DNA from 4 places in the Pseudomonas sp. TE21394 genome. Region 1 is predicted to be linked to each of the others. Evidence: predicted binding sites of a transcription regulator. Region 1 holds the regulator's gene; each other region holds the start of a gene.
What was found. The regulator sigma-54, encoded in region 1, starts transcription at its own class of promoters, with help from an activator protein. The targets are predictions, from matches to a motif close to ANTGGCATNNANNTTGCTNT.
Positions count from the first base shown of each region.

Region 2: the regulator sigma-54 is predicted to act here: its motif matches at 2,246-2,265, upstream of flgB (flagellar basal body rod protein FlgB).
Region 3: the regulator sigma-54 is predicted to act here: its motif matches at 1,851-1,870, upstream of nirB (nitrite reductase large subunit NirB).
Region 4: the regulator sigma-54 is predicted to act here: its motif matches at 2,186-2,205, upstream of glnA (type I glutamate--ammonia ligase).

Region 1 covers NZ_JBSRZR010000001.1:924,098-929,407, forward strand. Annotated here, with positions in the region: gene lptA (lipopolysaccharide transport periplasmic protein LptA) at 1-135, shown strand, start outside; gene lptB (LPS export ABC transporter ATP-binding protein) at 136-861, shown strand; gene ACVWZT_RS04255 (RNA polymerase factor sigma-54) at 1,038-2,531, shown strand; gene hpf (ribosome hibernation-promoting factor, HPF/YfiA family) at 2,611-2,919, shown strand; gene ptsN (PTS IIA-like nitrogen regulatory protein PtsN) at 2,932-3,396, shown strand; gene rapZ (RNase adapter RapZ) at 3,399-4,253, shown strand; gene ACVWZT_RS04275 (HPr family phosphocarrier protein) at 4,273-4,545, shown strand; gene ACVWZT_RS04280 (class II fumarate hydratase) at 4,598-5,310, opposite strand, start outside.
Region 2 covers NZ_JBSRZR010000001.1:3,528,978-3,534,287, forward strand. Annotated here, with positions in the region: gene flgA (flagellar basal body P-ring formation chaperone FlgA) at 1-120, opposite strand, end outside; gene ACVWZT_RS16210 (chemotaxis protein CheV) at 198-1,127, shown strand; gene cheR (protein-glutamate O-methyltransferase CheR) at 1,180-2,007, shown strand; gene flgB (flagellar basal body rod protein FlgB) at 2,312-2,719, shown strand; gene flgC (flagellar basal body rod protein FlgC) at 2,722-3,165, shown strand; gene flgD (flagellar hook assembly protein FlgD) at 3,181-3,885, shown strand; gene flgE (flagellar hook protein FlgE) at 3,917-5,272, shown strand.
Region 3 covers NZ_JBSRZR010000001.1:546,474-551,783, reverse strand. Annotated here, with positions in the region: gene ACVWZT_RS02495 (molybdopterin-dependent oxidoreductase) at 1-1,691, shown strand, start outside; gene nirB (nitrite reductase large subunit NirB) at 1,995-4,547, shown strand; gene nirD (nitrite reductase small subunit NirD) at 4,547-4,909, shown strand; gene pcaQ (pca operon transcription factor PcaQ) at 5,304-5,310, shown strand, end outside.
Region 4 covers NZ_JBSRZR010000001.1:2,309,265-2,314,574, forward strand. Annotated here, with positions in the region: gene ACVWZT_RS10710 (chorismate mutase) at 1-258, opposite strand, end outside; gene glnA (type I glutamate--ammonia ligase) at 682-2,088, opposite strand; gene thiI (tRNA uracil 4-sulfurtransferase ThiI) at 2,579-4,033, shown strand; gene typA (translational GTPase TypA) at 4,161-5,310, shown strand, end outside.

The DNA.
Region 1 (5,310 bases):
GGCAACACCACCGAAGGCGAGAAGATCGTCTACAACACCCAGACCCAGGTGGCGACCGCTGGTCGTGGTGGCAACGTGACTTCGCCGCGTCAGCGTATCGACATGGTGATCCAGCCCAAGAAGAAGGCCGAGTAAATGGCAACCCTCAAAGCCCAGCACCTGGCCAAGAGCTACAAGGGGCGGCAAGTCGTGCGTGACGTCAGCCTGTCGATCGACAGCGGCCAGATCGTCGGCCTGCTCGGCCCCAATGGCGCCGGCAAGACCACCTGCTTCTACATGATCGTCGGCCTGGTCCAGGCCGAGCAAGGCCGCGTGCTGATCGACAACCTCGATGTCAGCCACCAGCCCATGCACGGTCGCGCCCGCGCCGGTATCGGCTACCTGCCGCAGGAAGCCTCGATCTTCCGTAAACTGTCGGTGGCCGACAACATCATGGCGATCCTCGAGACCCGCAAGGACCTCGACCGCGAAGGCCGGCGCAAGGAACTGGAAAGCCTGCTGCAGGAGTTCCACATCAGCCACATTCGCGACAACCTAGGCATGAGCCTGTCCGGTGGTGAACGCCGCCGCGTCGAGATTGCCCGTGCACTGGCGACCGCGCCCAAGTTCATTCTGCTGGACGAACCCTTTGCCGGTGTCGACCCGATCTCCGTCGGCGACATCAAGCAGATCATCCACCACCTCAAGGCCAAGGGCATCGGTGTGCTGATCACCGACCACAACGTCCGCGAAACCCTGGATATCTGCGAAACCGCCTATATCGTCAATGATGGCCGCCTCATCGCCGAAGGCGATGCCGAGACCATCCTGGCCAATGACCTGGTCAAAGAGGTTTACCTGGGCCACGAGTTCCGGCTCTGACCCCGGCACGCGCCTGGTGCACTGGCGATTCGCCCTGGAATGGGGGGTAAAGTTGTTACGGTGCTCTAGGCAAACGCTACAATTTAAGGCATAAAACTTGCTTGATCTGGCGCTCCGGCGCCCTCGTGTAGTGGATGGCGCATGCGCGCCGGCGAACAAGGTATTAAGCCCCAGCCATGAAACCATCGCTCGTCCTAAAAATGGGCCAGCAACTGACGATGACGCCGCAGTTGCAACAGGCCATCCGCCTGCTCCAGCTCTCCACCCTGGACCTCCAACAGGAAATCCAGGAAGCGCTGGAGTCAAACCCGATGCTCGAACGTCAGGAAGACGGCGACGACTTCGACAACAGCGACCCGATGGCGGACAACGCCGAGAACAAACCGGCCGCCGAAGTCCAGGACAACAGCTTCCAGGAAAGCACCACCAGTGCCGACAACCTTGAAGACGGCGAGTGGAGCGAGCGCATTCCCAACGAGCTGCCGGTCGACACCGCCTGGGAAGACATCTACCAGACCAGTGCCAGCAGCCTGCCGAGCAGCGACGATGACGAATGGGACTTCACCACGCGGACATCGGCTGGCGAAAGCCTGCAAAGCCACCTGTTGTGGCAGCTGAACCTGGCACCGATGTCGGATACCGACCGCCTGATCGCCGTCACCCTGATCGACAGCATCAATGGCCAGGGCTACCTGGAAGACACCCTCGAGGAAATCTGCGCCGGTTTCGACCCCGAGCTGGATATCGAGCTGGACGAGGTCGAAGCGGTACTGCACCGCATCCAGCAGTTCGAGCCGGCCGGCGTCGGTGCTCGCAACCTGGGCGAATGCCTGTTGCTGCAACTGCGCCAGCTGCCAGCCAACACGCCGTGGATGAACGAAGCCAAGCGCCTGGTCACCGATTTCATCGACCTGCTCGGTAGCCGCGACTACAGCCAGTTGATGCGGCGCATGAAAATCAAGGAGGACGAGCTGCGCCAGGTCATCGAGCTGGTGCAGAGCCTCAACCCGCGCCCGGGGTCGCAGATCGAGTCCAGCGAGCCTGAGTATGTGGTCCCTGACGTCATCGTGCGCAAGGACAGCGACCGCTGGCTGGTGGAGCTGAACCAGGAGGCCATCCCGCGTCTGCGCGTCAACCCGCAGTACGCCGGCTTCGTGCGCCGGGCCGATACCAGTGCCGACAACACCTTCATGCGCAACCAGCTGCAGGAAGCGCGCTGGTTCATCAAGAGCCTGCAAAGCCGCAACGAGACCCTGATGAAGGTGGCCACGCAGATCGTCGAGCACCAGCGCGGCTTCCTCGACCACGGCGACGAAGCGATGAAACCCCTGGTGCTGCATGACATCGCCGAGGCTGTGGGCATGCACGAGTCGACCATTTCGCGGGTTACCACGCAGAAATACATGCACACGCCGCGTGGCATCTACGAACTGAAATACTTTTTCTCCAGCCACGTCAGCACCTCCGAAGGCGGCGAATGCTCGTCCACGGCGATCCGCGCGATCATCAAGAAACTGGTTGCGGCGGAAAATCAGAAAAAGCCATTGAGTGACAGCAAGATCGCTGGTTTACTGGAGGCACAAGGCATCCAGGTAGCCCGTCGCACCGTCGCCAAGTACCGCGAGTCTCTCGGCATCGCACCGTCGAGCGAACGCAAGCGACTGATGTAGCCCCTGAGATGCGCCACAGCGTTTGTGGGGCAGGTGCAAGACCTGCCTCTTTATGCACGGGCAACAAAGGAGAAGCTGTATGCAAGTCAATATCAGTGGACAGCATGTAGAAGTTACCCAGCCACTGCGCGATTACGTGCTTGAAAAGCTCGCCCGCGTGGAAAGTCACTTCGACAAGATCACCAACGTGCAGGTCATCATGAAGGTCGAGAAGCTGCAACAGAAGGTCGAGGCGACCCTGCAGATTCCCGGCGGCGAAGTGGTTGCCAACGCCGAACACGAAGACATGTATGCAGCGATCGATGCCTTGGCCGACAAGCTCGACCGCCAACTGAAAAAACACAAGGAAAAACAGCAGAGCCTGCTGCAAGGTGCAGCAGCCCGCTGATCCCCCTCATCCATGATCCGACTTGAAACCATCCTGACCCCCGGCCGTTCCCTGGTGAACGTGCCGGGTGGCAGCAAGAAGCGCGCCCTGGAAAAGGTCGCCACCATCATCTCCGAACAAGTGCCTGAACTGGAGATGCAGGACGTCTTCGAAAAACTGGTTGCCCGGGAAAAACTCGGCTCGACCGGTTTCGGTAACGGCATTGCCATTCCCCACTGCCGGCTTCACGGGTGCTCAGCCCCGGTCAGCGCCCTGCTGCACCTGCAAGCCCCTATCGACTACGACGCCATCGATGGTGCTCCGGTGGACCTGCTGTTCGTCCTGCTGGTGCCAGAAGCCGCCACCGATGCTCATCTGGAACTGCTGCGCCAGATTGCCAGCATGCTTGATCGCAAGGACGTGCGTGATCGCCTGCGTGCGGCCACCAGCAGCGAGGCCCTGTTCCAGGTTGTCCTGGACGTACAGAACGAGCACTGAACATGCGCCTGATCATCGTCAGCGGCCGGTCCGGCTCCGGCAAGAGCACCGCCCTCGACGTCCTGGAAGACCATGGTTTCTACTGCATTGACAACCTGCCCGCCGGGTTGCTGCCGCAGTTGGCGGAAAATGCCCTGATCAATACCGAGCTGCTGCAACCCAAGGTCGCCGTGTCGATCGACGCACGCAACCTGCCCAGCCACCTGTCCCGTTTCCCCGAGCTGCTCGAGGAAGCCCGCGCCCGGCATATCAAGTGCGACGTACTGTTCCTGGATGCGGACGAAGACACGCTGCTCAAGCGCTTTTCGGAAACCCGCCGACGCCACCCGCTGACCAATGCCGACCGTTCGCTGGCAGAGGCAATTCGCGTGGAGAGCGAACTGCTTGGGCCAATTTCCGACCTGGCCGACCTGAAAATCGACACCACCAGCCTGAACCTCTACCAGCTGCGGGATTCGATCAAGCTGCGCCTGCTCAACCAGCCCGAGCCTGGCACGGCATTCCTGGTCGAGTCGTTCGGTTTCAAGCGCGGCATGCCGGTCGATGCCGACCTGGTGTTCGATGTGCGCTGCCTGCCCAACCCCTACTGGAAGCCCGAGTTGCGTGAGCACTCCGGTCTCGAGCAACCGGTGATCGACTATCTGGCCGCCCAACCGGACGTCGAAGAAATGTTCAACGACATTTCCAGCTACCTGCTCAAGTGGCTGCCCCGCTTCGCTGCCAGCAACCGCGCCTATGTCACCATTGCCATTGGCTGCACTGGCGGCCACCACCGTTCGGTATACCTCACCGAACGCCTCGGCGAGTTGTTGCAGCAATCCCTGAAAAACGTCCAGGTCCGCCACCGCGACCTCTAGCCCAAGGATCCGCCCCACGATGCCCGCCCGTGAAATCACCATCATCAACAAGCTGGGGCTGCACGCCCGGGCGGCAGCCAAGTTTGTCGGCGTGGCCGGCCGCTTCCCCTGCCAGGTCAGGGTCGGCCGCGCGCCGGACAAGCTGGTGGATGGCAAAAGCATCATGGCGGTAATGATGCTGGCGGCAGGCAAAGGTACCCCGGTGTACCTGCATACCGAAGGGGATCAGGACAACGAAGCCATGGACGCGCTGGTCGAGTTGATCAACAACTATTTCGACGAAGGCGAATAAACCCGCCCAGGGCAGCGGCTCGACGCCTGACAGCCCTGGGCCTTGTGCTGGGTCAGAGACCGCCAGCGGTGAGTTTCTCGGGGTCCAGCAGCGTTTCCAGTAGCTCACGCGACAGGTCGGTATGCTCCAGCGCCACATCGATGATCGGACGCCCCTGCTGGTAGGCAGTCTTGGCGATTTCGGCGGCCTTCAGGTAACCAATGATCGGGTTCAGCGCCGTGACCAGGATCGGGTTGCGCGCCAGGGCTTCCTTGAGTTTGCTGTCGTTGACCTTGAAGCTGGCGATGGCCTTGTCGGCCAACAAGCGGCTGGCATTGGCCATCAGCTCGATGCTTTCCAGCAGGTTACGGGCGATTACCGGCAGCATCACGTTCAGCTCGAAGTTCCCGGACTGCCCAGCAATGGCGATGGTGGCGTCATTGCCGATTACCTGGGCGGCGACCATCGCGGTGGCCTCCGGAATCACCGGGTTGACCTTGCCTGGCATGATCGAAGAGCCCGGCTGCAGGCCTTGCAGTTCGATCTCCCCCAGGCCGGCCAAAGGCCCGGAGTTCATCCAGCGCAGGTCGTTGGCGATCTTCATCAACGCCACCGCCGCCGTCTTGAGCTGGCCGGACAGGGCTACGGCGGTGTCCTGCGAGCCGATCAGGGCAAACAGATTCTGCCCGGGGGAAAACTCGATCTGGGTCAGGCTGCTGAGCTGGCGAGCAAAGCCGACAGCGAACCGCGGGTGCGCGTTGATGCCGGTACCCACTGCGGTCCCAC
Region 2 (5,310 bases), 2.6 Mb from region 1:
TTCAGGCAAGGTAAACGCGTCCGCTACCGTGCGAACGCCAGGCATCAGCAGGCACAGCACGGCCAGCGAGCCAGTCAGCAGGCGCGTCAATCGTCGGGAAAATGTCGTTTTCGTGTACATGACGCTCAAAAAAGCAAAGCCCGTGCCGACTTCCTTGGTGAGTGGCAACGAAAGGCTTAAAGGTAGAGGAGACTGGCATGGCAGGTGTTATGGATTCGGTCAACCAGCGCACGCAGCTGGTCGGGCAGAACCGCCTGGAATTGCTGCTGTTCCGCCTCAATGGCGAACAGCTTTACGGCATCAACGTGTTCAAGGTCAGGGAAGTGCTGCAATGCCCTGCGCTGACCCTGCTGCCCAGGGCGCACCCGGTGGTGCGCGGCGTTGCCAATATTCGCGGGGCGACCATCCCGATCCTCGACCTGTCGATGGCCACCGGGCTGCGGCCGCTGCAGGAAGACACGCGCAACAGCTTCGTGATCATCACCGAGTACAACACCAAGACCCAGGGCTTCCTGGTGCATTCGGTGGAACGTATCGTCAACATGAACTGGGAAGAAATCCACCCGCCACCCAAGGGCACCGGCCGCGATCACTACCTGACCGCAGTCACCAGGGTGGACAACCGCATGGTCGAGATCATCGACGTGGAGAAGGTGCTGGCCGAAGTGGCGCCATCGTCCGAGTCGGTGTCGGCCGGGGTAGTCGATGCCGAGGTGCAGGACAAGGCCGTGCTGCTGCGGGTGCTCACCGTCGACGACTCGTCGGTGGCGCGCAAGCAGGTCAGCCGCTGCCTGCAGACGGTAGGGGTAGAGGTGGTGGCGCTCAATGATGGTCGTCAGGCCCTGAACTACCTGCGTCAGCTGGTGGATGAAGGCAAGAAGCCGGAGGAAGAGTTCCTGATGATGATCTCGGACATTGAAATGCCGGAAATGGATGGCTACACGCTGACCGCGGAAATACGCAGTGACCCACGCATGCAAAAGCTGCATATCTGCCTGCATACTTCGCTTTCCGGGGTGTTCAACCAGGCGATGGTGAAGAAGGTCGGGGCTGATGACTTCCTGGCCAAGTTCAAGCCGGACGACTTGGCCCAGCGGGTGGTCGACCGGATCAAGGCAGCACATTGAAAGCGCCGGGGGCAGCCCTCCGGCACCAGTGATTGAAAAAGAGGCGGCAGAAGTGTCTACGGGTAATTTGGATTTCGAACAGTTCCGGGGCTTCCTGGAGAAAGCCTGTGGCATCCTGCTGGGGGATAACAAGCAGTACCTGGTTTCCAGCCGTCTCAACAAGCTGATGGAACAACAGGGCATCAAGAGCCTGGGCGAGCTGGTGCAGCGCATCCAGGCCCAGCCGCGAGGTGGCTTGCGCGAGCAGGTGGTGGATGCCATGACCACCAACGAGACCCTGTGGTTTCGCGACACCTACCCGTTCGAAGTGCTGAAGAACAAGGTGATTCCGGAGTTCATCCGCAACAACCCCGGCCAGCGCCTGCGCATGTGGTCGGCGGCTTGTTCCTCGGGGCAGGAGCCGTATTCCATCTCGATGGCCATCGACGAGTTCGAGCGCAGCAACCTGGGCCAGCTGAAGATGGGCGCGCAGATCGTCGCCACCGACTTGTCCGGCAGCATGCTGACCAACTGCAAGACGGGCGAGTACGACAGCCTGGCGATTGCCCGCGGGTTGTCCCCGGAGCGCCTGCAGCGTTACTTCGACAGCAAGGGGCCCGGGCGCTGGGCGGTCAAGCCGGCGATTCGCAGCCGTGTCGAGTTCCGCTCGTTCAACCTGCTCGACAGCTATGCCAGCCTGGGCAAGTTCGACGTGGTGTTCTGCCGTAACGTGCTGATCTACTTCTCGGCGCAGGTCAAGAAGGACATCCTGATGCGCATTCATGCCACCCTGAAGCCGGGTGGCTACCTGTTCCTTGGCGCTTCCGAGGCGCTGAACGGCCTGCCGGACCATTACCAGATGGTGCAGTGCAGCCCGGGGATCATCTACCAGGCCAAGTAGGCACGAAAGGCCGGCAGCGAAAGTTGCCGGCTTTTTTGTTTGTCTGCTCCGGCCTCTTCGCGGGCGCGCCGGCGAGAAGGCCGGAGCAGCAAATGCTGACGTCAATTTTTTGTTTTGCCGCTTTTGCCGCCTGGCAATTGCCGCTTTCGCCGCTCCGGGCGGAAGGCCTTTGCCGCTTTTCTGGCATCACTCTGACAGCACTTCACCCTGGAAGCCCGTATTTGCAGGCTTTCAGTTGGTTGGCACAGCCCTTGCTATAGCTTGGCCAACGATATTCCGGTCAACCTTCGAAGGTTTCCCCGACATGAGCATCAGTTTCGACAAGGCGCTTGGCATCCATGAAAAGGCCCTGGGCTTCCGCGCCCAGCGCGCCGAAGTGCTGGCCAACAACATCGCCAACGCCGACACGCCCAACTACAGGGCGCGTGACATGGACTTCGCCTCGGTGCTCGCCGCCGAAAGCGACAAGCAGCAGAGCGGCCGATTCAGTCTCGACCGCACCAACAGCCGGCACATCGAGGCTGAAGGCCTGGCCATGGCGGACGATACCCTGAAGTACCGCACGCCCCTGCAGCCGTCGATCGACCAGAACACCGTGGACGCGCAGATCGAGCAATCGAACTACACCGAAAACGCGGTCGGCTTCCAGGCCAGCTTCACTTTGCTCAACAGTAAATTCAAAGGGCTGGTATCGGCCCTGCGGGGAGAATGACCATGTCCCTTTCCAGTGTCTTCAACATTGCCGGTAGCGGCATGAGTGCGCAGAACACGCGCCTGAACACCGTAGCTTCGAACATTGCCAACGCCGAGACCGTGTCTTCGAGTATCGAGCAGACCTACCGCGCTCGCCACCCGGTGTTCGCCACTACCTTCCAGGATGCCCAGGCCGGCAGCAGCCAGTCGCTGTTCGAAGACCAGGGCGAAGCCGGGCAAGGCGTGCAGGTAAAAGGCATCGTCGAGGACCAGAGCAACCTCGAAGCCCGCTACGAGCCGAACCACCCGGCGGCGAACAAGGACGGCTATGTCTACTACCCGAACGTCAACGTGGTCGAGGAAATGGCCGACATGATTTCCGCCAGCCGGGCGTTCCAGACCAACGCCGAGCTGATGAACACGGCCAAGAGCATGATGCAGAAAGTCCTGACCCTTGGTCAGTGATAAGGAAACCAGACCATGGCAATTGATACTACCGGCGTGAACCTCAACGAAGTGCTCGCGGCGTCGGGTGTGGGGACCAACACCAAAAAGACTGCGGACACCGCGTCCAAGACCGGCACTGACTCGCTCGGCAAGGATGCATTCCTGCAGTTGCTGGTGACCCAGATGCAGCACCAGAACCCGCTGGACCCACAGGACAACGGTGAATTCGTCGCGCAGCTGGCACAGTTCAGCAGCCTGGAAGGGATCACCTCGCTGAACGAATCGGTCAGTTCCATCACCAGCGCCATGGCCTCGTCCCAGGCGCTGCAGGCGTCGTCGCTGGTCGGCCGCTCGGTGGTGGTGCAGAACGACAAGGCTATCGTCGATACCAGCGAAAGCTTCAACGCACAGTTCGTGGTGCCGCAAGCCATCGGCGAAGCGAAGATCACCATCAAGGACAAGGACGGCAACACCGTCAAGACCATCGAACTGGGTGAGCAGAAGGCTGGTTACGCCGACTTCATCTGGGACGGTACCAACAATAGCGGCGCGAAAGTCGACCCGGGTACCTACACCTTCACCGCCAGCACCACGGTGGATGGCAAGGCGGTGCAGATGAACACGCTGTTGCCGGCCAAGGTGACCAGCGTCAGCTTCAGTTCGGCCGGCGAAATGGTGCTCAACCTCGCTGGTGTTGGCAAAGTTTCCCTCTCCGACGTGCAAACCATCGGTATCTAAGGCCCGCTAGTGCGGCAAAAGGAGCGAATTCATGTCTTTCAATATCGGCCTTAGCGGTCTGTACGCAGCAAACAAGCAGCTGGATGTCACCGGCAACAACATTGCCAACGTCAATACCAACGGTTTCAAGTCGTCGCGCGCCGAGTTCGCCGATGTCTATGCCGGCTCCAACCGCCTGGGCGTGGGCAAGAACCAGGTGGGTAATGGTGTGCGCCTGGCGGCCGTTTCCCAGCAGTTCACCCAGGGCGACGTGAACACCACGGGCAACGTGCTGGACATGGGGATCCAGGGGCAGGGCTTCTTCGTGCTGTCCGATAACGGCTCGCGTGTCTATACCCGCGCCGGGGCATTCCAGGCCAGCAAGGACAACTTCGTGGTTACCGCGGACGGCCTGCGCCTGCAAGGCTATGCCGCAGATTCGACCGGCAAGATCCAGAAGGGCGTGCTGACCGATCTGCAAATCGATACCTCGGCACTGCAGCCCAGGGCCACTTCCCTGATCGACCAGGGCATCAACCTGAATTCTTCGGCTGCCGACATCCCGCTGGAAGTCGACGATGGTACCGGTGCGATGGTGCCGAACCTGCCGTTCGACCCTTCTGACCAGAAGACCTACAGCAAGTCGTTCCCGACCAAGGTGTACGACAGCCAGGGTAACGAGCACACCATGGAGCAGTTCTATCGCAAGACCGGCACCAATGAATGGACCATGTATACCCTGGTTGACGGGCGCAACCCGTTCGACCCGTCCTCCACTGCACCGCTGACCGGCACCATCAGCTTCAACAGCGATGGCTCGGTCAAGGGCATGACGGCTGACAACACCGGTCACCCGGCGGGCTCGTCCTTCACCGTTACAAACAACACCTTCACCATGACTGGTTGGGTGCCTGCGGTGGAAGACTCGGCGGGTAACTGGATCGCCAATGGTGCCGCAGGCAATGCCGACGGCATGCGCCTGTCGATGAACAGCACCACCTCGTACAACACCGAGACCGCGCGCATGTCGCAGTCCCAGGATGGTTATGCGACTGGCATCCTGTCGAGCCTGAGCATCGACTCGACCGGCGTACTGTTCGCCAGCTTCAGCAACCAGCAGTCGCGTGCCATTGGCCAGGTTGCGCTGGCCAGCTTCGCCAACGAGCAGGGTCTGCAGCAGATCGGCGGTACCCGCTGGACCGAGACCTACACCTCCGGCATTCCGGGCATCGATGCGCCGAAGACCGGTACCCTGGGCAGCGTCGAGTCCAACTCGCTGGAAGCCTCCAACGTCAACCTGACCCAGGAACTGGTCGAGCTGATCAAGGCGCAGAGCAATTACCAGGCGAACGCCAAGACCATCTCCACCGAAAGCACCATCATGCAGACCATCATCCAGATGACCTGATGGTCGCTGGCTGAGCGTGTCAGGACGAACCCCTTTGT
Region 3 (5,310 bases), 380 kb from region 1:
GCTGCCTGCCGGCCAATGCACCGCTGGCCAGCAATAGTCGGCTGTTCGTCGATGGCTTGCTGGCCGGGCTGTTCGCCCAGCCTGCGCCAGTGCAGCAAGCCGCGCCGGCAGCCCCACGTCACCAGGTACTCTGGGCCTCGCAGACCGGCAACGGCGAGCGGCTGGCCGAGCGCTGTGCCGCATATTTGCGCAGTGCCGGTCTCGTTGTGCAGCTCAACTGCATGGATGCGGTCAGCCCGCATCAGCTGCAGGGCGCGGCCAGCGTCGTGCTGATTGCCAGTACGTTCGGTGATGGCGATGCGCCGGATAGCGCAACGGCGTTCTGGCGTGCCTTGCAAGGCGAGGAGGGCGCCCGTTGTGCCGAGCTGCCCTACGCCGTGCTGGCCCTGGGCGATTCCAGTTACCAGCAATTCTGCGGTTTCGGTCGCAAGCTCGACCAGCGCCTGGCCGAGCTGGGTTGGCGACGCCTGCTGCAACGGGTCGATTGCGAGCCGGATTTCGACGATGCCTTCGCTGCCTGGCTCGATGCGCTGCTGCCAACCCTGGGCAGTGTGGCTGCACCGCAGCCGCGCAGCGCAACCGCACCGGCGGCGGCCTGCAGCAAGCAGCAACCCTGGGCCGCCACCGTCCTGGAGAACCGCCTGCTCAACGGCGCAGGCGCCGCCAAGGAAACCCGTCAGTTGGTCTTCGACCTGAGCGGTAGCGGCTTGAGCTATGCCCCAGGTGATGCATTGGGGGTATGGCCGCGCAACTGCCCGGCGCTGGTCGATGAACTGCTGGCGCTGATGCAGCTCGATGGCCAGACCATCATCGAGCTGAAAAACCAGCCTCCCATGCCGTTGGTAGAAGCCTTGCAAGCGCACCTGGAGATTGCCAAGGTCACCCCGCAACAGTTGCAGGCTTTTGCCGGCAATGCCCCGGACCTGCAGCGGCTGCTGCAGCCGGAGTGCAAGGCCGAGCTGCAGGACTGGCTGTGGGGCCGGCAACTGGTCGATGTGTTGCACGCGTTCCCGCAGCAACTGCCGCTGGCCAGCTGGCTCGAACTGCTCAAACCGCTGCAGCCGCGGTTGTATTCGATCAGTTCCAGCCCCCTGGCGCACCCTGGACAAGTGCACCTGACCGTTTCCACGGTGCGCTATGGCTCACGCAAAGGCGTGTGCTCAAGCTTCCTTGCCGACCGCGCGCAGTCACTGAAGGTGGCGATCTTCCCGCAGGTGTCGCAGCACTTCCGGCTGCCCGAGGACGACAGTGTGCCGCTGATCATGGTCGGCCCCGGCACCGGCATTGCGCCGTTCCGGGCCTTCCTCGAGGAACGAGAGGTGCGTGGAGCCAAAGGCGCCAACTGGCTGTTCTTCGGTGAACAGTTCGCGGCAACCGATTTCTATTACCGGGAGCAATTGCTGGCCTGGCAAGCCACAGGGCACTTGCGCCTGGACACGGCCTTCTCGCGGGACCAGGCGCAGAAAATCTATGTGCAGCAGCGCATGCTGGAGCGCGGCGCGGAGCTCTGGCAGTGGCTGCAGGCGGGGGCTTACTTCTATGTGTGTGGTGATGCGCAGCGCATGGCCAAGGATGTGGAGGCGGCGTTGCGGGTGATCGTGGCCGAGCATGGGGGCATGGATGCGGCGGCAGCTGCGGCTTATGTCGAGGCGCTGGGCAAGGCCAAGCGGTATCGGCGGGATGTGTATTGAATGCGCCAAGATGGGGAGTGATGCACTTGGAGTGTGCATTTACTACGCTGGCCCCATCGCTGGCAAGCCAGCTCCCACAACTAGTTCGCCAGCTTGTGGATCTGTGATGGCCCTTGTGGGTGCTGGCTTTCCGGCGATAGGGCCAGTTCTGGAAACAGCTTTGGCACAGTCCCTGCTTTAACCTGGTTACAACAATGCCCACCGATCAACGGCGATCAACCGGGCCCCCTACCGTGATGAATACAGGCAAAGGCGCCTGGAGCTTCGGCTCCAGGCGCCTTTTTTTTGATCGAGGATCGGCTTATGAAGGCAACAGCGAGCAGCGGGCAACGAGAGCGACTGATCATCGTCGGCAACGGCATGGTCGGCCATCACTGTGTAGAACAACTGGTCAGCCGCGGCGCCCTGCAGCGCTTCGAGCTGCACGTGTTCGGCGAAGAGCGGCAACGCGCCTACGACCGTGTGCACCTGTCCGAGTACTTCGGCGGCAGCTGCGCCGAAACCCTGGCCCTGTGCGGGCAGGACTTCTACAGCGCCAGCGGGGTACACCTGCACCTCGGTGAGGCGGTGCTGGAGATCGACCGGGAGCGCGGCGAAGTGGTCACTGCCGAGGGCCGCTACGGCTATGACCAGTTGGTGCTGGCCACCGGCTCGTACCCCTTCGTACCGCCGATCGAAGGCTCCAGCGGTAATGCCCGTTTGGTCTACCGCACCCTCGATGACCTCGACGCCATTCGCGCTGCCGCCGCCAGTGCCCGCCGTGGCGTGGTGGTGGGCGGTGGCCTGCTCGGCCTGGAAGCGGCCAACGCCCTCAAGTCGCTGGGCCTGGAAGCCCACGTGGTGGAGTTCGCCCCACGGTTGATGCCGGTGCAACTGGACGGCGAGGGCGGTGCCGCGCTCAAGGCCCAGATCGAAGCCCTCGGGGTGGGCGTGCACCTGTCGCGCGCCACCCAGTCGATCAGTGCCGGTGAAGATTACCGCTACCGCATGAAATTCGAGGGCGGCGAGCACCTGGAAACCGACCTGATTGTGTTTTCTGCCGGTATCCGCCCGCAGGATGCCCTGGGCCGAGCCTGCGGCCTGGAAATCGCGGTGCGTGGCGGGGTGGCGATCGATAACCACTGCCGCAGCAGCGACCCACGCATCTTTGCCATCGGTGAGTGCGCCTCCTGGAATGGCAGCGTCTTTGGCCTGGTCGCCCCGGGCTACAGCATGGCACGCAACCTGGCCGCGTTGCTGGTGGGGGACGCCGCTGGCGAATTCACTGGTGCCGACATGTCGACCAAGCTCAAGCTGCTGGGCGTGGATGTCGGCTCGATCGGCGATGCCCACGGCGCCACGCCAGGCTCGCGCAGCTACCGCTTCATCGATGAAGCCAACAGCGCCTACCGCCGGCTGGTTGTGGACGCCAGCGGCAAGCGCGTGCTCGGCGCGGTGCTGGTTGGCGACAACAGCTATTACGATACCCTGTTGCAATACGCCCAGAACGGCATCGCCCTGCCGGCCGACCCGGCGACGCTGATCCTGCCGCAAGGTGGCGCAGCACCAGCCCTGGGCGCCGATGCGCTACCCGATAGCGCCACCCTCTGCTCCTGCCACAACGTCAGCAAGGGCGCGGTCTGTGCTGCCATCGACAGCGGCTGTGGCGACCTTGCCGCGGTCAAGGGCTGCACCAAGGCCGCGACTGGCTGTGGTGGTTGTGCGGCCCTGCTCAAGCAGGTAGTCGAGCATGAGCTGGGCGCCCGTGGCGTGGCCGTGGACAAAAGCCTGTGCGAGCACTTTGCTTACACCCGCCAGGAGCTGTACGGGCTGGTGCGGGTGGAGGGGATCCGCACGTTCAGCGAGCTCCTCGAGCGCCATGGCCAAGGGCAGCTTGGCTGCGACATCTGCAAGCCCGCAGTGGGCAACATCCTCGCCTCGTGCTGGAACCAGCCGATCATGGACCCGGCGTTGGTGCCGCTGCAGGACACCAACGACACCTTCATGGCCAACATGCAGAAGAACGGCACCTATTCGGTGGTGCCACGCATCCCCGGCGGTGAAATCACCCCCGACAAGCTCATCGTGATCGGCCAGGTGGCGAAGAAGTACGACTTGTACACCAAGATCACCGGTGGCCAGCGTATCGACCTGTTTGGCGCCCAATTGCACGAACTGCCGTTGATCTGGGGCGAGCTGATCGAGGCCGGGTTCGAGACCGGCCACGCCTATGGCAAGTCGACCCGCACGGTGAAGTCGTGCGTGGGCAGCACCTGGTGCCGCTACGGGGTGCAGGACAGCGTCGGCATGGCCCTGCGCCTGGAAGACCGCTACAAGGGCCTGCGCAGCCCGCACAAGCTCAAGTTCGCAGTGTCCGGCTGCACCCGTGAATGCGCCGAGGCGCAAAGCAAGGACATCGGCGTGATCGCCACCGACAAGGGCTGGAACCTTTACGTGTGCGGCAACGGCGGCATGCGCCCGCGGCACGCCGAACTGTTTGCCACCGACCTCGACGACCAGACCCTGGTGCGGCTGATCGACCGGGTGCTGATGTTCTACATCCGCACCGCCGACAAGCTGCAGCGCACCTCGGTGTGGCGCGAGAACCTGGAGGGCGGGTTGGACTACCTGAAGCAGGTGGTCATCGATGACAGCCTGGGCCTGGCCGGCGAACTGGAAGCGCAGATGCAGCATGTGGTCGACCAGTATGAATGCGAGTGGGCCAACGCCCTGAACGACCCCGAAAAACTCAAGCGCTTCCGTACCTTCGTCAACGACCGCCGCGCTGACCCGGACGTACACTTCGTGCGCGAACGCGAACAACGCCGGCCTGCGGCGGCGCTGCACCTGATTCCGACCGTCGAGGAGGCTGTGTGATGAATACGTCCAATGCTGCTGTGAAAGCCCAAGTGAACTGGCAAACGGTGTGCCAGGCCGACGACCTGGTAGCCGATTCCGGGGTGGTGGTATGGCTCGATGGCGCCCAGGTGGCTTTATTCTACCTGCCGGCGCAGGCACAACCGCTGTACGCGGTGGACAACCGCGACCCGCGTTCCGGGGCCAATGTCATTGGTCGGGGGCTGGTGGGCACGGTGAAGGGCGAGCTGGTGGTGGCGGCGCCGTTGTACAAGCAGCACTTCAGCCTGCACAGTGGTGAGTGCCTGGAAGACGCCGGGCAGCGCTTGCGGGTATGGCCGGTACGCATGAATGGCGAGGCGGTGGAACTGGCGCTGGCCTGATCGTCGATTGCACGCAACATCGGCTTCTTCGCGGCCAGCATGTCCGCGAAAGGGCCGGAACAGCCCGAACATCCCAGTTGGGCTATTGAGGCTTCGGGGATACGGCGATCAGGCACGGGGCTGCGTAGCCGGCCTGGCGCTGTTCGTTGCGTCCGCTTACCAGCATGCGCAGTTTCCCGGGGTCGATCGCCAAGCTGCCCGTGTCGGTGGGCAGTCGGCCGGGCGCCTGCAATTCCCGCGAGGCAGACGATGGGGGCGGGCTTGCTTGCGAGTGATGTTCATCAGGGTATGGTGCCTTGAGTGGTATCCGAACCGCAGCAAAGCCATTGAGCGGCGTGCTGCTGGCCTCAGCAACTGGCAGAAATGCCAGTTGCGTTGGGGTAAGCTTCAGGCCATGAACC
Region 4 (5,310 bases), 1.4 Mb from region 1:
GTGCAGTGCGACGAACTCGGCATTTGCCAGGCGATGCTCGATATCATCGAGCAAGGTTTCCAGCGGCCCCTCATCTGCCGGTTGTCGCCTTGGGCATTGGCCTTGCGGTGTGGAAAAGGCCAGGTCTTCGTTTGCAGCATGGAAAACCATCACCGTGGCGGCTTGTCGCATGGTTTTGCCGCGGTGCACCTCGTCTACCAGCTCAGCCAGTGTGTCACCCGCGATCAGTCTTGTTCGCTTACCGTCGGTGGTTTCCACCTCCAGCTCACCTTCCGCCAGATAACCGAGGTTGAGCGCCTGATGGCAGTGCCAGTCGAGGGTGGTATGGGCAGGGATGCTGACTTTCACCAGCGATAGTACCGGCTGTCCTTCGGGGTATCGGGTGTAGGGGGTACCTTCCCAGCTGCCGGTGGCGCGATGAAGCACTTGCGTCTGTACCGTCCCGGGCTGGCTACTGCAACCAGAGAGGAGGGCGGACAAGGTCAGGACTGCGGGTAGAAATCGGCTCATTGCATGACGTCCGTTGATGAATGGACGTCTACCCTGCGAGTTGTTGCTGCGCAGAACTGTCAGTGGGATCCCTGCGCGCTGTAGGAACTAGAGCGATAAAGCGAAGCAACGAAAACGGCCTCCCGAGGGAGGCCGTTGTGATCATGCCATCAGCGCAAGGCGCCGATCAGATCAGCAGCTGTAGTACAGCTCGTATTCCAGCGGGTGCACGAAGGTACGGACCTTGATCTCTTCTTCGCTCTTCAGTTCGATAAAGGCATCGATGAAGTCGTCGGAGAACACGCCGCCCTTGGTCAGGAACGCACGGCCTTTGTCCAGCTCTTCCAGGGCTTCCTTCAGGCTACCGCAAACCTGTGGAATGTCCTTGGCCTCTTCAGGCGGCAGGTCGTACAGGTTCTTGTCGGCGGCATCGCCTGGGTGGATCTTGTTCTGGATACCATCCAGGCCGGCCATCAGCAGGGCGGCGAAGGCCAGGTATGGGTTGGCCGATGGGTCCGGGAAGCGTGCTTCGATACGGCGGGCTTTCGGGCTGCCGACGTAAGGAATGCGGATCGAGGCGGAACGGTTGCGCGCCGAGTAGGCCAGCATTACCGGGGCTTCGAAACCTGGAACCAGGCGCTTGTAGGAGTTGGTCGACGGGTTGGTGAAGCCGTTCAGGGCTTTGCCGTGCTTGATAATGCCGCCGATGAAGTACAGAGCGGTATCGGACAGGCCGGCATAGCCTTCGCCCGCGAAGGTGTTCTTGCCGTCTTTCCAGATCGACATGTGCACGTGCATGCCCGAACCGTTGTCACCGTACAGTGGCTTCGGCATGAAGGTAGCGGTGCGGCCGTAAGCGTCGGCAACGTTGTGCACCACGTATTTCAGGGCCTGTACTTCGTCTGCCTTCTTCACCAGGGTGTTGAACTTGACGCCGATTTCGTTCTGACCGGCAGTCGCCACTTCGTGGTGGTGGACTTCGACGGTCTGGCCCATTTCTTCCAGTGCGTTGCACATGGCAGTACGGATTTCATGGTCGTGGTCGAACGGCGGGACCGGGAAGTAGCCGCCTTTCACGCCCGGACGATGGCCCTTGTTGCCGCCTTCGATGTCAGCGCCGGTCATCCACGAGCCTTGCTCGGAGAAGATCTTGAACATCGAACCGGAAATGTCCGACTGGAACTTCACTTCGTCGAAGATGAAGAACTCTGGCTCGGGGCCGGCGAATACGGTGTCACCGATGCCGGTGCTCTTCAGGTACTCTTCGGCGCGCTTGGCGATGGCACGTGGGTCACGGTCGTAGCCCTGCATGCTCGACGGGTCGACGATGTCGCAGGTCAGGATCAGGGTCGGCTCTTCGGTGAACGGGTCGAGTACGGCAGTTTCGTCGACCGGCATCAGGATCATGTCGGAGGCTTCGATGCCTTTCCAGCCTGCGATGGAGGAGCCGTCGAACATCTTGCCGACTTCGAAGAAGTCGTCGTCCAGCGCATCACGCGCCGGCATGGTCACGTGGTGCTGAGTGCCTTTGGTGTCCGTGAAACGCAGATCAATCCACTTGACGTCATGATCTTTGATGAGTTGAACCGACTTCGACATGTTGTCCTCCGGATGGTCTAGAGCGCGGTGGGCCGCTGCCCTGGAAAAAGGGTGTTGCCGGGCGCGGATAGTCGGCCAAGCGTACCTGCCTCACAAGGGAGCAAATTGCATGCCAGTGCCCGAAAATGGCGAGGGCGGGATAAAAAGGGGCGGTTGTGGGCATCTGGCAGGGGGTTGAGTCGGAAAAGTGCACTCTAACGAGGCGGTTTTCGGTGGCTGTGCACCAATAGTGTGCATTGGCTGATTATCGTGCGTTTTTTGAGGGCCTCTTCAGTGGGTGAACCCCCTCCAACAGGAGCGCACAGATTTCGAAGGCTGTGACATTCCTGTGGGAGCGGGTTCACCCGCGAAAGGGCCGGGACAGGCAGCACAAACCCTGCTTCCTGCATTTATCTGCAAGCTTCTGATCAAAAGTTGGTCAAATCCTGAGCAATTTCCGCTATAATTCGCGCCCCTCATTTTCGGCAGGCCCTGCGCGCGCTGTTAACCAATGAAACTTATCGTCAAAGTCTTCCCAGAAATCACCATCAAGAGCCGGCCGGTGCGCAAGCGCTTCATCCGCCAGCTTGGCAAGAACATCCGCAACGTGCTCAAGGACCTTGACCCTGAGCTCGTGGTCGATGGTGTCTGGGACAATCTCGAAGTGGTCACCCGCGTCGAAGACGAGAAAGTCCAGCGCGAGATGATCGAGCGCCTCACCTGCACGCCGGGTATCACCCATTTCCTGCAGGTAGAGGAGTACCCGCTGGGTGACTTCGACGACATCGTTGCCAAGTGCAAGCAGCACTTCGGTCACTTGCTGGCCGGCAAGCACTTCGCCGTGCGCTGCAAGCGCGGCGGCCACCACGACTTCACTTCGATGGACGTCGACCGCTACGTCGGCAGCCAGCTGCGCCAGCAGTGCGGTGCGGCCGGCATCGAGCTGAAAAACCCGGACGTGCTGGTGCGCATCGAAATCCGCGACCAGCGCCTGTACGTGATCCACAACCAGCACCAGGGCATCGGCGGCTACCCGCTGGGCGCCCTGGAGCAGACCCTGGTGCTGATGTCCGGCGGCTTCGACTCCACCGTGGCGGCCTACCAGATGATGCGCCGTGGCTTGATGACCCACTTCTGCTTCTTCAACCTCGGCGGCCGTGCGCACGAGCTGGGCGTGATGGAAGTGGCCCACTACCTGTGGAAGAAGTTCGGCAGCAGCCAGCGCGTGCTGTTCATCAGCGTACCGTTCGAAGAAGTGGTCGGCGAGATCCTCAACAAGGTCGACAACAGCTACATGGGCGTAACCCTCAAGCGCATGATGCTGCGCGGTGCCGCACGCATGGCCGACCGCCTGGAGATCGACGCACTGGTCACTGGCGAGGCGATTTCCCAGGTGTCCAGCCAGACACTGCCGAACCTGTCGATCATCGACTCGGCCACCGACAAGCTGGTCCTGCGCCCGCTGCTGGCCAGCCACAAGCAGGACATCATCGACCAGGCCTACGCGATCGGTACCGCCGATTTCGCCAAGCACATGCCGGAATACTGCGGCGTGATCTCGGTGAACCCGACTACCCATGCCAAGCGCCACCGCATGGAGCATGAAGAGAAGCAGTTCGACATGGCCGTGCTGGAGCGCGCTCTGGAGCGCGCCCGGCTGATTTCCATCGACCACGTGATCGATGAGCTGGGCAAGGACATCGAAATCGAGGAAGTGACCGAGGCACTGCCCGGCCAGATCGTCATCGATATTCGTCACCCCGATGCCCAGGAAGACGAACCTCTGGTGCTGGACGGTATCGAAGTCCAGGCCATGCCGTTCTACGCGATCAACAGCAAGTTCAAGCACCTGGACGCCAACCGCCAGTACTTGCTGTATTGCGACAAAGGTGTGATGAGCCGCCTGCACGCACACCACCTGCTCAGTGAGGGACATGCCAATGTGCGTGTTTATCGTCCGGCATAAGATGCCAGGGCTGTATGGCGGCAGCATCCGCCATCGCCCTCCCGACCATCGGGCCCGCTGAGCCTCAAAGCGTACATATTCGCCGCCTATACTGGCGGCAACCGAATCCTCTGATCGAGATACAGTTGTGATCGAAAATCTGCGTAACATCGCCATCATCGCCCACGTTGACCATGGTAAAACCACCCTGGTCGACAAACTCCTGCGCCAGTCCGGCACCCTGGAGCGTAACGAGCTCAACGACGAGCGCGTGATGGACTCCAACGACCAGGAAAAAGAGCGCGGCATTACCATCCTGGCGAAAAACACTGCCATCCGCTGGAACGACTACCGCATCAACATCGTCGACACCCCCGGCCACGCCGACTTCGGTGGCGAGGTTGAGCGCGTGATGTCGATGGTCGATTCGGTGCTGCTGCTGGTCGACGCCCAGGACGGCCCGATGCCGCAAACCCGCTTCGTGACCAAGAAGGCTTTCGAAGCCGGCCTGAAGCCGATCGTGGTCATCAACAAGGTCGACCGCCCGGGCGCACGTCCTGACTGGGTTCTGGACCAGATCTTCGACCTGTTCGACAACCTCGGCGCCACCGACGACCAGCTGGATTTCCAGGTTGTCTACGCCTCGGCCCTGAACGGCATCGCCGGCCTGGACCACACCAACATGGCCGAAGACATGACCCCGCTGTACCAGGCCATCGTCGACCACGTACCGGCCCCGACCGTTGACGTCGACGGCCCGTTCCAGATGCAGATCTCGGCACTGGACTACAACAGCTTCCTCGGCGTGATCGGCGTTGGTCGCATCGCCCGCGGCCGCATCAAGCCGAACACCCCGGTCATCGCCATCGACACCGAAGGCAAAAAGCGCAACGGCCGTATCCTGAAGCTGATGGGCCACCACGGCCTGCACCGCGTCGACGTCGAAGAAGCCACTGCTGGCGACATCGTCTGCATCAGCGGTTTCGACGAGCTGTTCATTTCCGACACCCTGTGCGACATGAACCACGTCGAAGCCATGAAGCCGCTGACCGTTGACGAGCCGACTGTTTCGATGACCTTCCAGGTCAACGACTCGCCGTTCTGCGGCAAGGAAGGCAAGTTCGTCACCAGCCGTAATATCAAGGAACGTCTGGACAAGGAGCTGCTGTACAACGTTGCACTGCGCGTTGAAGAAGGCGACTCGGCTGACAAGTTCAAGGTTTCCGGCCGTGGTGAGTTGCACCTGTCGGTACTGATCGAAACCATGCGTCGTGAAGGCTTCGAGATGGCCGTAGGCC